One region of the Streptomyces sp. NPDC006798 genome, then DNA from elsewhere that is predicted to be linked to it. Evidence: riboswitches for the same ligand, from Rfam matches in the RefSeq annotation. Region 1 holds a riboswitch; each other region holds the start of a gene.
What was found. A riboswitch is a leader RNA that binds a small molecule or an ion and turns the genes downstream of it on or off. The one in region 1 is predicted to bind cobalamin.

Region 1 (4,406 bases):
CCGCAACACCGACCTCAAGGCCACCGACAAGGGGTACAAGGCGGGTCAGATCGCCTCCGCGGGTCTGGTCTCCCTGGCGCACGGCACCAACGACGCCCAGAAGACCATGGGTGTCATCACCCTGGCCCTGGTCGCCGGCGACATCCTCGCCCCCGGCTCCAACCCTCCGATGTGGGTCATCGTCTCCGCGGGTGTGGCCATCGCCCTCGGTACGTACCTCGGCGGCTGGCGCATCATCCGCACCATGGGCAAGGGTCTGACCGACCTCCAGCCGCAGCAGGGCTTCGCCGCCCAGACCAGTGCCGCGACGGTCATCCTGGCCTCCTCTAACCTCGGCTTCTCCCTCTCCACCACGCACTCCTGCTCCGGTGCCGTGATGGGCGCCGGTCTGGGTCGCAAGGGCGGCGTGGTCCGCTGGTCCACCGCCACCCGGATGTTCGTCGCCTGGGGTCTGACCCTTCCGGCCGCCGGCCTGGTCGCCGCGGCCTCCGAGTTCGTCACCAAGCAGGGTGACTGGGGCGTCGCCGCGGTGGCGGTCTTCCTCGTCGCCTCCTCCGCCGCGATCTGGGTCGTCTCGCGCCGCCAGGTGGTCGACCACACCAATGTGAACGACGTCGACGACGACACCACCGGCACCGGTGGCACCGGCTCCTCCGGCGACGGCCAGGACTCCCCCGGTGTCGTCACCACCGCCATGGCCGCCGTCACCCCGCCGCCCGCCGGGGTGGTCGAGGACGGCGAGCTGAAGACCACCATCCCCTCCACCACCCCTGCTTCCGCGCCGTCGGCCCCCGAGACCGGTCCGGCCAGCCCGGCCGCGGTGTAAGGACGTATCACCATGAAAATCGACTGGGAAGCCCTCGGCTCCGTCTTCGGTGTCAGCCTCGTCGGCACCGTCCTCCTCGTGGGCCTGTTTGCCCTGGGAGTCATCGGCCTGACCAAGCAGGAGGCCGCCGCGGCCAACGGCGGCTCCGCGCCCCTCGCCCGTACCGGCGCCTACGCCTGCTTCGTGCTCTGCACGGTGGCGGTGGGGTACGGGATCTATCTGATCGTCACCTGATCCCCGCGGGTCTCTCCCGACCCGCCGATCCGGCTGATCGTCTTCAGCGTCCCGGCCCCCTGATCCGCCGGATCAGCTCGGGCCCCGGCCGTCCCCACGGCCGCGGAGAGCCGGGTCCGACCCCCGACGGGTCGGACCCGGCTCTCCGCTTTCCCCGCCGTCTTCCTGGTCGCCTTCCCGGTCCCGGCTGCTGGATGTGGCCCTGCGCACACTGCTCCGTCGCAGGTCAGGGGCGAGTTGACGGCCCTTCTCACCCCGTGGTGGACTGCCGGGGCCACTACGGAGGCAGCAGAGGAAGCCGGTGCGAATCCGGCGCGGTCCCGCCACTGTCACCGGGGAGCACATCCCCGGGAGCCAGGAACTCTCGCCGCCGTTTCACGTCGAACCAGGGCGCGGACACCCTGAGTGAGGACAATTCGCCATGCGCGGCATCGTCACGGCCCCCGCTCACGGGGCCGCACCCGGGTCCCCCGGCCCTTCGGGGCCCTCCGGCTCTTCCGGCTCTTCCGGGGATCCGATGAACGCCTACGGCACGTGCCGCGCCGCTGACGCCCTTCCCGGCTCCCTCACCCACCTCTCCCCCGGGCACTGAGCGATGCGGGCGGACCGGGTCTTCGCCATCGGCGCCACCGCCGGTCTCCTCGGCGATCTGCTGCTGGGCGACCCCCGCCGGGGCCATCCCGTCGCCGCCTTCGGGCGGGCCGCGGGCGCGGCCGAGCGGCTGCTGTGGCGTGACCACCGGGGCTGGGGCGCGCTGTATACCGCAGGATGCGCGGGCGGCGCCGCCGCCGTCGCGGCCGTGGCGGCCCGTGCCGCGCGCCGGCAGCCCGCCGCCGCCGTGGCCCTGACCGCCGCCGCCACCTGGGCCGTCGTCGGAGGTACGTCCCTGGCGCGGGAGGCCGGGGCGGTGGGCGCGGCGCTGACCGCCGGGGACCTCGACGCCGCCCGGGCGCGACTGCCCCATCTCTGCGGACGTGATCCCCAGGCCCTGGACGGGCCGGAGATCGCCCGGGCCGTGGTCGAGTCCGTCGCCGAGAACACCTCGGACGCCGTGGTCGGCGCCCTGGTGTGGGGCGCGGTGGCGGGGGTGCCGGGGCTGGTCGGATTCCGCGCGGTCAACACACTGGACGCGATGGTGGGGCACCGTTCGCCCCGTTACCGCCGGTTCGGCTGGGCGTCGGCCCGGCTGGACGATCTGGTGGGCGCCCCGGGGGCGCGGCTGACGGCGGCGCTCGCCGTGGTCGCGGGCGGGGACGCCCGGGGTGCCGTACGGGCCTGGCGGGCGGACGCGCACCGGCATCCCAGCCCCAACGCGGGCCCGGTCGAGGCGTCGTTCGCGGGCGCGCTGGGTGTCCGGCTCGGCGGCACGCTGGCGTACGGCGGCCGGGTCGAGCACCGGGCCGTGCTGAACGGCGGGGCCCGGCGGGTCGCCGTCGGGGACATCGAGCGGGCGGTACGGCTCTCGCGGCGGGTGAGCGCGCTGGCGCTGGGGGTATGTGTCGCGGGGCGGCTGATCGCCGGGCGGGCGGCGGGGCGACGGCTCACGGCGGCCGGGACGGGGACGGGGGCCGGTCGGGCGCCGGCGATGGTTGCCCGGGGCGGGTGACGGATTTTCCTCCGACCGGACATCGGTCCACAGGGCCCGACGAGATTTCCGGTCGGGGTCCAGCATGAGATCCGGGACGCGCGGCGGAGGGATGGCCGCGGTTCCCGGGACGACGGCACGACTTATCGGCAGGGCCTCCTCGGAGGCATCGGGCAGGACGGAAGGGGGTGGCGGCGATGGCCGGGCGGAAGCGCGGCGGCGGGCTGCTGGTCGCCGGGACGACGTCGGACGCGGGCAAGAGCGTGGTCACGGCGGGAATCTGCCGCTGGCTGGCGGGCCGCGGGGTGAAGGTCGCCCCGTTCAAGGGGCAGAACATGTCGCTGAACTCGTTCGTGACCCGGGACGGTGCCGAGATCGGCCGGGCGCAGGCGATGCAGGCGCGGGCGGCCCGGATCGAGCCCACGGCCCTGATGAATCCGGTGCTGCTGAAGCCGGGGGGCGACCGGACGAGCCAGGTGGTCCTGCTGGGCAGAGCCGTCGGAGAGATGAGCGCCCGGGGCTATTTCGGCTCCGGCGGGCGGCGCTCCGAGCTGCTGACCACGGTGCTGGAGTGCCTGGAGGAGCTGCGGGGCACGTATGACGCCGTGATCTGCGAGGGGGCGGGCAGTCCGGCCGAGATCAATCTGCGCCGTACGGATCTGGTCAACATGGGCGTGGCCCGGGCGGCCGAGCTGCCGGTGCTGGTGGTCGGGGACATCGACCGCGGTGGGGTCTTCGCCTCCTTCTTCGGTACGACGGCCCTGCTGGACGCGGTGGACCAGCGGCTGGTGGCGGGGTATCTGATCAATAAGTTCCGGGGGGACGCGGGGCTGCTGCGGCCGGGGCTCGACATGCTGACGTCGGTGACGGGCCGCCCGTTCTACGGGGTGCTGCCGTACGCCCACGGGCTCGGTATCGACGAGGAGGACGGGCTGCGGGTGTCGCTGCGGGGCGCGGTCCGGGAGTCGCTGGTGGCGCCGCCGGTGGGCGAGGAGATCCTCCGGGTCGCGGTCTGCGCGGTGCCCCTGATGTCGAACTTCACGGATGTCGACGCGCTGGCCGCCGAGCCCGGTGTGGTGGTCCGGTTCGTGGACCGGCCCGAGGAGCTGGTGGACGCCGATCTGGTGGTCGTGCCGGGCACCCGGGGCACGGTCAGGGCGCTGGACTGGCTGCGCCGCCGGGGGCTGGCGGACGCGTTGTCGCGCCGGGCCGCCGAGGGGCGTCCGGTGCTGGGGATCTGCGGTGGTTTCCAGCTCCTCGGCGAGCTGATCGAGGACGAGGTCGAGTCCCGGGCCGGGACGGTGGAGGGGCTGGGGCTGCTCCCGGTCCGGGTGCGGTTCGCGGCCGCCAAGACGCTGGCCCGGCCCTCGGGTTCGGCGCTCGGGGAGCCCGTCGAGGGGTACGAGATCCATCACGGGGTCGCCGAGATCCTCGGGGGCGAGCCGTTTCTCGACGGCTGCCGGGTCGGGGAGGTGTGGGGCACGCACTGGCACGGGTCGCTGGAGAGCGACGGCTTCCGCCGGGCGTTTCTGCGCCGGGTGGCCGCGGCGGCGGGGCGGCGTTTCGTCCCGGCGCCGGACACCTCGTTCGACGCGTTGCGCGAGGAGCAGCTGGACCGGCTGGGCGAGCTGATCGAGGAGCACGCCGATACGGACGGGCTGCTCCGGCTGATCGAGTCGGGGCCGCCGCCGGGCCTGCCGTTCGTGCCGCCGGGGGCGCCGGACCCGGTCCCGGAGGGCGCCTCGGCCACCGGGGCGGCCC
Region 2 (4,406 bases), on a different contig from region 1:
AGCACGATCTCGCGGACGGTGAGTTCGAACTCGGGCCGGTTCTCCTGGGGTACGGTCGCGACCCGCCGGGCCCGGTCCTTGGGGCCCATGGCGAGCAGGTCGGCGCCCTCGACGGTGATGGTTCCGGCGCCGGGGCGCAGGGTGCCGTAGACACAGCGCAGCAGGGTCGTCTTGCCGCTGCCGTTGGGGCCGACGAGGCCGGTGGTCTCGCCGGGGCGGAGGTCGAGGTCGGCGCCGTCGAGGAGGGTTCGGCCCTCGGGGGTGGTGTACGAGAGACCGCGGACCCGCAGTTCGGCGGCGGCGCGCGGCTCCGCCCCCTTCTCGATCGTGGCCGGGCTCTCGGTCGTGGTCGCCGTCAGGACCTCGGGCGGGTTCACGTCCGGCCTCCTTCCGCGCCGTCGACCGGGCGGCGGCGCATCAGCCACAGGAACAGCGGGCCGCCGATCAGCGCCGTCAGCACCCCGACCGGGATGTCCTGCGGCGCGGCTACGGTACGGGCCCCGAGGTCGGCGACGACCAGCGCGACCGCGCCGATCAGCGCGGCCACCGGCAGCAGGGCCCGGTGCGCGGCGCCGACCAGCAGCCGGGCCGCGTGCGGGACCATCAGACCGATGAAGCCGACCGCGCCGCTGGCCGCGACGAGGACCGAGGTGACCAGGGAGACCAGGACGAAGACGGCGGCCCGGAACCGGGCGACGTCCAGGCCGAGTACGGTCGCGCCCTCCTCCCCCACCAGCAGCAGGTCCAGCGGGCGGGCCAGGGCCAGCAGCAGCGGCAGCAGCAGGCCGACCACGGCGGCGGGCAGCCAGACCGTGTCCCAGCGGGCGCTGCCGAGCCCGCCGAGCGACCAGTACAGCGCCTCGCGGAAGTGCTCGGGGCGGGACGAGGCGACCAGGACGAGGGTGGTCAGCGCCGTAAAGACATAGCTGATGGTGACCCCGGCGAGGACCAGCCGGGTCCCGGTCATCGAGCCGCCGTGCCGGGCCAGTCCGTAGACCAGGACGAGGGCCGCGAAGGCACCGAGGAAGGCACCGGCGGGCAGGGCGACGGCGGTGGTCGCGCCGATGCCGAGGACCAGGACGACGACCGCCCCGGTGGACGCCCCGGAGGAGATCCCGAGCAGGAAGGGGTCGGCGAGCCGGTTGCGGACCAGGGCCTGGAGGACCGCGCCGACGACGCCGAGCCCGGCGCCGACGACGATGCCGAGCAGCACCCGCGGCAGCCGGACGTCCAGCACGATCGTGCGGAACGGGCCGGGCTCGGCGCCCGGCAGCAGCGCCGCGACGACCTCACCGGTCGGGATGCGTACGGAACCGAGGCCGAGGGCCGCGAGGACGGCGGCGGCCAGGGCCGCCAGCAGCCCGGCCGTGACGGCCCCGAACCGCAGCCGGGAGGGCGTGCCGGGGGTGCCCGGCGCGGTCCGTGCGGCGGCGGTCCCGGCGGGGGCTCCGGCGACCGCCGCGGCGCCCGTACGGAACGCCATCCGGCGCCCCGGCTCGTCACCGGCCTCCTCGGTACCCCCGGGCCTCCCGGCGTCCTTCGCAACGGCCCCGCCGGGCCCGGGACCGGTGCCGGGCCCGGGGCCCGGCACCGCCCGCCGGCCGTCCGTCGGGGTCGTCATCGGGTGAGCTGGGGGGCCAGCTTGGCGATCGCGTCCGGGGCGCGGACGCCCACGACCGCGTCCGAGAGCGGCAGTACGGCGAACTTCTTGTTCCTGATCGCCGGGACGTCCTTCAGCGCCGGGTCCTCCAGCAGCCGCCGCTTCTTCTGTTCGAGGCTGGTGGCGCCGTAGTCGTAGATCACGATCACCTCGGGCTTACGGGCCACGACCTGCTCCCAGGTCGCGTCGCCGAAGCTCTTGGGGATGTCGGCGAAGACGTTCCGGCCGCCCGCGCGGGCGATCAGCTCATTGCCGATGCCCTTGCCGCCGACGGTGAACGCGGTCTTGTCGCCGCTGTCGTAGACGAACACGGGCACCGGCTCGGAACTGCTCTTCTTCAGTCCCGCCTCGGTCTTCGCGACCGTCGCCCGGGAGGCGGCGATCCACTTCTCGGCCCGGTCGCGGACGCCGAAGGTCCGGCCGATCTCCTCGATCTCCCGGTAGACGTCGTCGAGGCTGGTCCGCTTCTCGGTGCAGTACTCCAGGTTGAGCCGGGAGTCGATACCGGACTTCTTCAGCTCGTCGCGGGTCCGGCCGTCCTTGGCCTCGAAGGCGCTGGCGTAGCCGCCGTAGACGAAGTCCGGGTCGGCGGCGAGGAGCTTCTCCTTGGAGGGGTACTCCTTCGCCAGTACCGGCACCGACTTGTACGCCGCCGCGTAGCGGGGCAGTACCTGGTCGTCCAGATAGGCGGTACCGACCAGGGACTTCTCCAGGCCCAGCTCCAGCATGATCTCGGTGACGTGCTGGTTCATGGTGACGGCCCGCTTCGGGGGCGCCTTGTAGGTGGTCTTCACACCGCAGTTGTCGACGGTGTAGGGGAATCCGGCGGCCGCGGCCCCCGGCTTGTCCGAGCCGGAACCGGAACCGGAGTCCGAACCGCCGCAGGCGGTCAGGACGATCGGGAGCAGTGCGGCGGCCGTACCGGCTATGAGGGTACGGCGACGGGCGGGACGGCGCCCCGACGCGGGTCGGGACATGTTTCGGGACATGCTGGCGGCCTCCTCCGGGGATTTCCGCGTCCCCTGGGTGGTGGAAGAGGGCGATGGGTCAGTTCCTGGCTGACAGCCGTGGCCAGGCACCCGAGGGCACGTGTCAACGACCGGTAAACAGTGGCGGGACCGCGCCGGATTCGCACCGGCTTCCTGGGTCCCACCGCCCCGTATGGAATTGAAGCTGCCGGGTCAGTATGCCCCGACGACCCGGACCTCTTCTTCCGTGATCTCTCCGTCGACGATCCGGAAGGACCGGAACTGGAACGGTCCGGCCGCGTCGGTGTCCGCCGTGGAGACCAGGACGTAGTGCGCGCCGGGCTCGTTGGCGTAGGTGATGTCGGTCCGGGAGGGGTACGCCTCGGTCGCGGTGTGCGAGTGGTAGACGATCACCGGCTCCTCGTCGTTGTCGTCCATCTCGCGGTAGAGCTTCAGCAGATCACCGGAGTCGAACTCGTAGAACGTGGGCGAGCGGGCCGCGTTGAGCATCGGGATGAATCGTTCCGGCCGGTCGCTGCCCTCGGGGCCCGCGACCACGCCGCACGCCTCGTCGGGGTGGTCGGCCCTGGCATGCGCGACGATCCGGTCGTAGAGGTCCTGGGTCAGGGTCAGCATGCGGATCAGGATAAGCGGGGGTCGTCCGGACGGCGGAAGGGCCGGTCCGTACCGTGCCGGGGTACGGACCGGCCCGTCTCGCGATTCGGACAGCCGGGCGGGGAGGCAGGCAGTTCCCCGCCCGCTGCCGTTCGGGGGCCCTGCCCTCGGAGGGCCGGGCGGCCGGTGACCGGTGCGGTCGGGCGGCCGGTGGAGCGGCGCGGTCGGCTCGGATGACCGGCGCTCGCGGTCAGCGCTTGGCGAAGGCCGCGCCCTCCGGGTTCTTGGACCGCAGGACGAGATACGAGACCAGCAGGACCAGGGCCCAGACCGGGGCCACGTACAACGAGATCCGGGCGTCCTTGTCGATCCCCATCAGCACGATCACCAGCCCGATGAAGGCCAGGGCGAACCAGCTGGTCCACGGGGCGCCGGGGGCCTTGAAGGAGGACTCGGCGACCTCGCCGCGGGCGACCTTGGCCCGGTAGCGGATATGGCTGACCAGGATCATGATCCAGGCCCACATACCGGAGATGGTGGCGAAGGAGACGATCTTGTGGAAGGCGTCGCCGGGCCACTGGTAGTTGATCCAGACGCCGATCAGCATCAGCCCGGCGGAGAAGGTGGTGCCGATCAGCGGGGTGCCGTGCTTGGTCAGCCGGGTGAAGACCTTGGGCCCCTGGCTGTTGAGCGCCAGGTCGCGGAGCATCCGGCCGGTGGAGTACATCCCGGAGTTGCAGGACGACAGGGCCGCGGTGAGCACCACGAAGTTGACGATGCCCGCACCGATCTGGAGGCCCATCTGGTCGAACGCGGCCACGAACGGCGAGACGCCCGGCTTGAAGTTGGTCCAGGAGACCACCGAGAGGATCATGATCAGGGCGCCGACGTAGAAGACGGCGATCCGCCACGGCACGGTGTTGATGGCCTTGGGGAGGTTCTTCTCCGGGTCCTTCGACTCTCCGGCGGTGACGCCGACCAGCTCGACCGCGAGGAAGGCGAACATCACGATCTGGAGGGTCATCAGCGTGCCGCCGAGGCCCTTGGGGAAGAAGCCGCCGTCGCTCCAGAGCAGGGAGAAGGAGGCGGTGTCACCGGCGTCGCTGAAGCCGAGGGTGATGATCCCGGCGCAGATCAGGATCATGCCGATGATGGCGGTCACC
Region 3 (4,406 bases), on a different contig from region 1:
GGAGGCCCGGGGCGTGCCGGAAAGCGGCTGCGTACAGAGAGCCGAGTGATCCACATCGGCTGGTTACCGGCCCTGGGCGTGCTCGGGGTTGGTTTCTACGGCGCTTGCCCCATACGTCCCCGGGGGCGGAGACGCCCGCGCGTCTCCGCCCCCGGGCCGTTCGTCAGCCGTCCGCCAGTTCCTCGCGGATCGTACGGGCCGCCGTGACCAGGTTCTCCAGGGTCGCGCGGGTCTCCGGCCAGGCGCGGGTCTTGAGGCCGCAGTCGGGGTTGACCCAGAGGCGTTCGGACGGGATGGCCTTCAGGGCCGTACGCAGCAGTCGGGCCGCCTCCTCGGGGGAGGGGACGCGGGGGGAGTGGATGTCCCAGACGCCGGGGCCGGCTTCGCGGGGGTAGCCGTGGGCGGCGAGTTCATGGGCGACCTGCATATGGGAGCGGGCGGCCTCCAGGCTGATCACGTCGGCGTCGAGGTCGTCGATGGCCTGGACGATGTCGCCGAACTCGGCGTAGCACATATGGGTGTGGATCTGGGTGCCCGGCGCTGCGCCGGACGTCGACAGGCGGAACGCCTGCGTCGCCCAGGCCAGGTAGTCGGCGTGGTCGGCGGAGCGCAGGGGGAGGGTTTCGCGGAGGGCGGGTTCGTCGACCTGGATGACGGCGGTTCCGGCCGCCTCCAGGTCGTCCACCTCGTCGCGCAGGGCGAGGGCGACCTGGCGGGCGGTGTCCGCGAGGGGCTGGTCGTCGCGGACGAAGGACCAGGCCAGCATGGTGACGGGGCCGGTGAGCATGCCCTTGACGGGGCGGTCGGTGAGGGACTGCGCGTAGGAGGTCCAGCGGACGGTCATCGGTGCCGGGCGGGAGATGTCCCCGGCGAGGACCGGCGGGCGGACGTAGCGGGTGCCGTAGGACTGGACCCAGCCGTGCCGGGTGGCGAGATAGCCGGTGAGCTGTTCGGCGAAGTACTGGACCATGTCGTTGCGTTCGGGTTCGCCGTGGACCAGTACGTCGATACCGGTCTTCTCCTGGAAGGCGACGACCTCGGCGATCTCGGCCTTGATCCGTACCTCGTAGGCCGCGGTGTCGAGCCGTCCGGCGCGCAGATCGGCACGGGCCGTCCGCAGTTCGTCCGTCTGCGGGAAGGAGCCGATGGTGGTGGTCGGCAGTGGCGGCAGGCCGAGCCGGGTGCGCTGGGCGACGGTCCGTTCGCCGTAGGGCCGGGAGCGGCGGGTGTCCGCCTCGGTCACCGCCGCGGTACGGGCGCGGACGGCCGGGTCGCGGGTGATGGGGGAGTTCGCGCGGGAGGCCAGCGCGGCCCGGTTCGCCGCCAGCTCGCCCGCGATGGTGTCGGTGCCCCGGCTCAGGCCCTTGGCGAGGGTGACGATCTCGGCCGTCTTCTGCCGGGCGAACGCGAGCCAGCGCAGGACCTGCGGGTCGATATCGCGTTCGAGGGCCGCGTCCAGCGGGACGTGCAGCAGGGACGAGGAGGCGGCGACGTCGACCCGGTCGGCCAGGCCGAGCAGGGTGCCCAGGGTGGCCAGCGACTTCGCCAGATCGTTGATCCAGATATTGCGGCCGTTGACCACACCGGCGACCAGGCGCTTCCCGGGCAGTCCGCCGACGGCGGCCAGCTCGCCCAACTGGGCGCCCGCGTGCTCGGTGAAGTCGAGGGCGAGCCCTTCGACCGGCGACGCCGCGAGTACGGGCAGGGCCCGGCCGAGCCGGTCGAAGTAGGAGGCGACCAGCAGTTTCGGACGGTCCGTCAGGGCGCCGAGGTCGCGGTAGGCGCGGGCGACGGCGTTGAGTTCGGCCGGGGTGCGGTCCTGGACGAGGGCGGGCTCGTCCAGCTGCACCCAGTCGGCGCCCGCCGCCCTGAGGTCGGCCAGGACCTCCGCGTAGACGGGGAGCAGCCGGTCCAGCAGGGTCAGCGGATCGAAGTTCCCGGCCACCCCCGGCGCGGGCTTGGCGAGCAGCAGATAGGTCACCGGGCCGACCAGCACCGGGCGGGCCGTCAGACCGAGGGCCAGTGCCTCGGTCAGCTCCGCGACCTGCCGGCCGGAGTCGGCGGCGAACACCGTGTCGGGTCCCAGCTCCGGCACCAGATAGTGGTAGTTGGTGTCGAACCACTTGGTCATCTCCAGCGGCGCCACGTCCTGGGTGCCGCGGGCCATGGCGAAGTAGCCGTCGAGCGGGTCGTCCGCGAAGGCGGTACGGTGCCGGGCCGGGATCGCGCCCACCATCACGGTGGTGTCGAGAACGTGGTCGTAGTACGAGAAGTCACCGGTGGGGACCTCGTCGATACCGGCTTCGGCGAGTTCGCGCCAGTTGGCGGCGCGCAGTTCGGCGGCGGTGGCACGGAGGGCGTCGGCGGTGGTCCGGCCCTTCCAGTAGCCCTCGACCGCCTTCTTCAGCTCCCGGTTCCGCCCCTGCCGGGGGTAGCCGTACACGGTGGCCCGGGCCGCCGCGGCTGCGGACTTCGATGTCACGGAGATCTCCTTCACGAGATGAATCCCTGAGATCCCGGCGACGGGACGAGGGTGCGAAGGAGTGACGTACCGGCGCTGCCGACGCGCCGTGAGGCGCGGATCACCGCTGGTCCGTACGCCGACCCGCCCACGAGGTCACCGGGATGTCCGCGCGCGGAATCGTCCGCGTGCGGGCAACGGGCAGGTCTTCGGACTCGCGGGCACATCCACCGGACCTCCGGCGGACACCTACTGGCCGTCGCTTCCCAGACCCGGCCGGGCCCAGTGCGTATGACGGCGGTCGTTCCCGCTCACCGCTGCGGGGCAGTCCCGGATTCCCACCGGGTTCCCTCTTACGACGCTCCCGTCCGGCTGACGGGGCGAACCAGCTGCGCCGGTCAGCTTACGGTGCCGCCGGGCGCACTGTCAGGTGAGGTCCGGCTGCCGGACCTCACCCCTCCTCGTGATCCCTACGACCCGGGGCCCGGGCGCCCTCAGTCCGTGAAGTCGACCCCGCTGTCGCGCCGGGTCCGGTCGACGGAGAGGGAGAAGACGTCGGGGCGGCCGTAGTGGCCCGCGACATCGAGGTCCAGGGTCTCCCCGTACCGCCCGGCGGTGTCCAGGGTCGCCGTGAGCAGCCGCGCCTCGCCGTAGACCGGTGCCATCACCCAGGAGCCGTCCGGGCCCGCGACGCTCGAACCCCCGGTGAAGAGCAGACCGTCCTCGGGCGCGTCCGGGCCGACCCCGGCCCGGTAGGCGGGGAGCAGATCGGCGGGGACGTCGTCGGTGGAGAGCACGAGTCCGGCCGAGACCACGAAGCAGCGGCCCTCCAGCGCGTACGAGCGGGCCGCGATCACATGGCTCTCCGGCATGTCGGGCCAGGCCGCGACATGGATCTCCTCGTGCTGTGCGTGCAGGGAGTGCCGGGCCAGCGGATGGAAGTGCTCCCAGCAGACCAGCGACCCCACCCGGCCCGCCGGGGTGTCGACGACCCGCAGCCCCGCCCCGTCCCCGGGCGCCCAGACGATCCGCTCGGTGTGGGTGGGCGTCAGCTTGCGGTGCACATTGAGGGTGCCGCCGTCCGGGCCGATCGTCAGCAGGGAGTTGTAGAGGGAGCCGGAGGCGGGCGCGGCCCGCTCGTTGAGGCCGAGGACCACCGTCACCCCGTGCTCCCGGGCCGCGGCCCGGACCGGGGCGAGGGCGTCGTCGCCCCCGGGGTCGAGAACCGGGCTCTGCTCCAGCAGCCGGGCGTACCAGCGTCGGGCCTCGGCGTCCCGCCACCCCGCGAGGCCGAACACCCAGGCCGGGTAGCAGGTCAGCCAGGTCTCGGGGAAGACCACGAGATCGGCGCCCGCCCGCGCGCCCTCGGCGACGTAGGCCGCGGCGCGCCGCAGCGACTCTTCCAGATCGAGCAGGGCGGGCGGCTGCTGGACGACGGCGACGGTGGTGGTCATGACGGCTCCTCCCGGGTACGTCCGTACAGCGCCGGGCGCCGGTCCGCGTGGACGTCGTTCAGTTCGCTGATGGCCTTGTCCCTGGCGTCGGCGAGGGGGAGGGCCGCTGTGAGGACCGCCTCCTCGCCCAGGCGCAGCGGGGTCACGGGGTAGCCGTCGGCGTCGACGATCGCACTGCCGCCCAGCCAGTCCTGGCCTCGTTCGGTGCCGGTCCGGTCGGCTACGGCGACGAACATCCGGTTGACCGCGGCGTCGGCCTGGACGCGGACGATCTCACCCGGCCGCTCGCCGTCCGGCCTCGGGTACAGCGGCCAGTTGACCGGGCCGCAGAGCAGTTCGGCTCCGTCGAGCGCCGCCAGCCGGACCCACTCGGGGAACTCCAGGTCGTAGCAGACCATGAACCCGATCCGGCCGTACGGCGTGTCGACGACCGGCGGCGGCCCGTCCCCGGGGGTGAAGCCCCAGGTCTTCTCGCCGTTCCACAGATGCGC

Region 2: linked by a shared signal. The riboswitch ahead of ABZ714_RS06845 (ABC transporter substrate-binding protein) and the one ahead of ABZ714_RS18780 (cobalamin biosynthesis protein) in region 1 are both predicted to bind cobalamin.
Region 3: linked by a shared signal. The riboswitch ahead of metE (5-methyltetrahydropteroyltriglutamate--homocysteine S-methyltransferase) and the one ahead of ABZ714_RS18780 (cobalamin biosynthesis protein) in region 1 are both predicted to bind cobalamin.

Annotation. Positions count from the first base shown of each region.
Region 1 is NZ_JBEYIS010000025.1:44,602-49,007, reverse strand. It holds gene ABZ714_RS18790 (inorganic phosphate transporter) at 1-826, shown strand, start outside; gene ABZ714_RS18785 (hypothetical protein) at 839-1,060, shown strand; cobalamin riboswitch at 1,305-1,447, shown strand; gene ABZ714_RS18780 (cobalamin biosynthesis protein) at 1,656-2,666, shown strand; gene ABZ714_RS18775 (cobyric acid synthase) at 2,843-4,406, shown strand, end outside.
Region 2 is NZ_JBEYIS010000007.1:125,623-130,028, reverse strand. It holds gene ABZ714_RS06855 (ABC transporter ATP-binding protein) at 1-290, opposite strand, end outside; gene ABZ714_RS06850 (iron ABC transporter permease) at 374-1,621, opposite strand; gene ABZ714_RS06845 (ABC transporter substrate-binding protein) at 1,618-2,637, opposite strand; cobalamin riboswitch at 2,688-2,836, opposite strand; gene ABZ714_RS06840 (M67 family metallopeptidase) at 2,842-3,264, opposite strand; gene ABZ714_RS06835 (amino acid permease) at 3,494-4,406, opposite strand, start outside.
Region 3 is NZ_JBEYIS010000003.1:116,026-120,431, forward strand. It holds gene metE (5-methyltetrahydropteroyltriglutamate--homocysteine S-methyltransferase) at 164-2,482, opposite strand; cobalamin riboswitch at 2,665-2,817, opposite strand; gene ABZ714_RS02865 (carbon-nitrogen hydrolase family protein) at 2,956-3,915, opposite strand; gene ABZ714_RS02870 (nitrilase-related carbon-nitrogen hydrolase) at 3,912-4,406, opposite strand, start outside.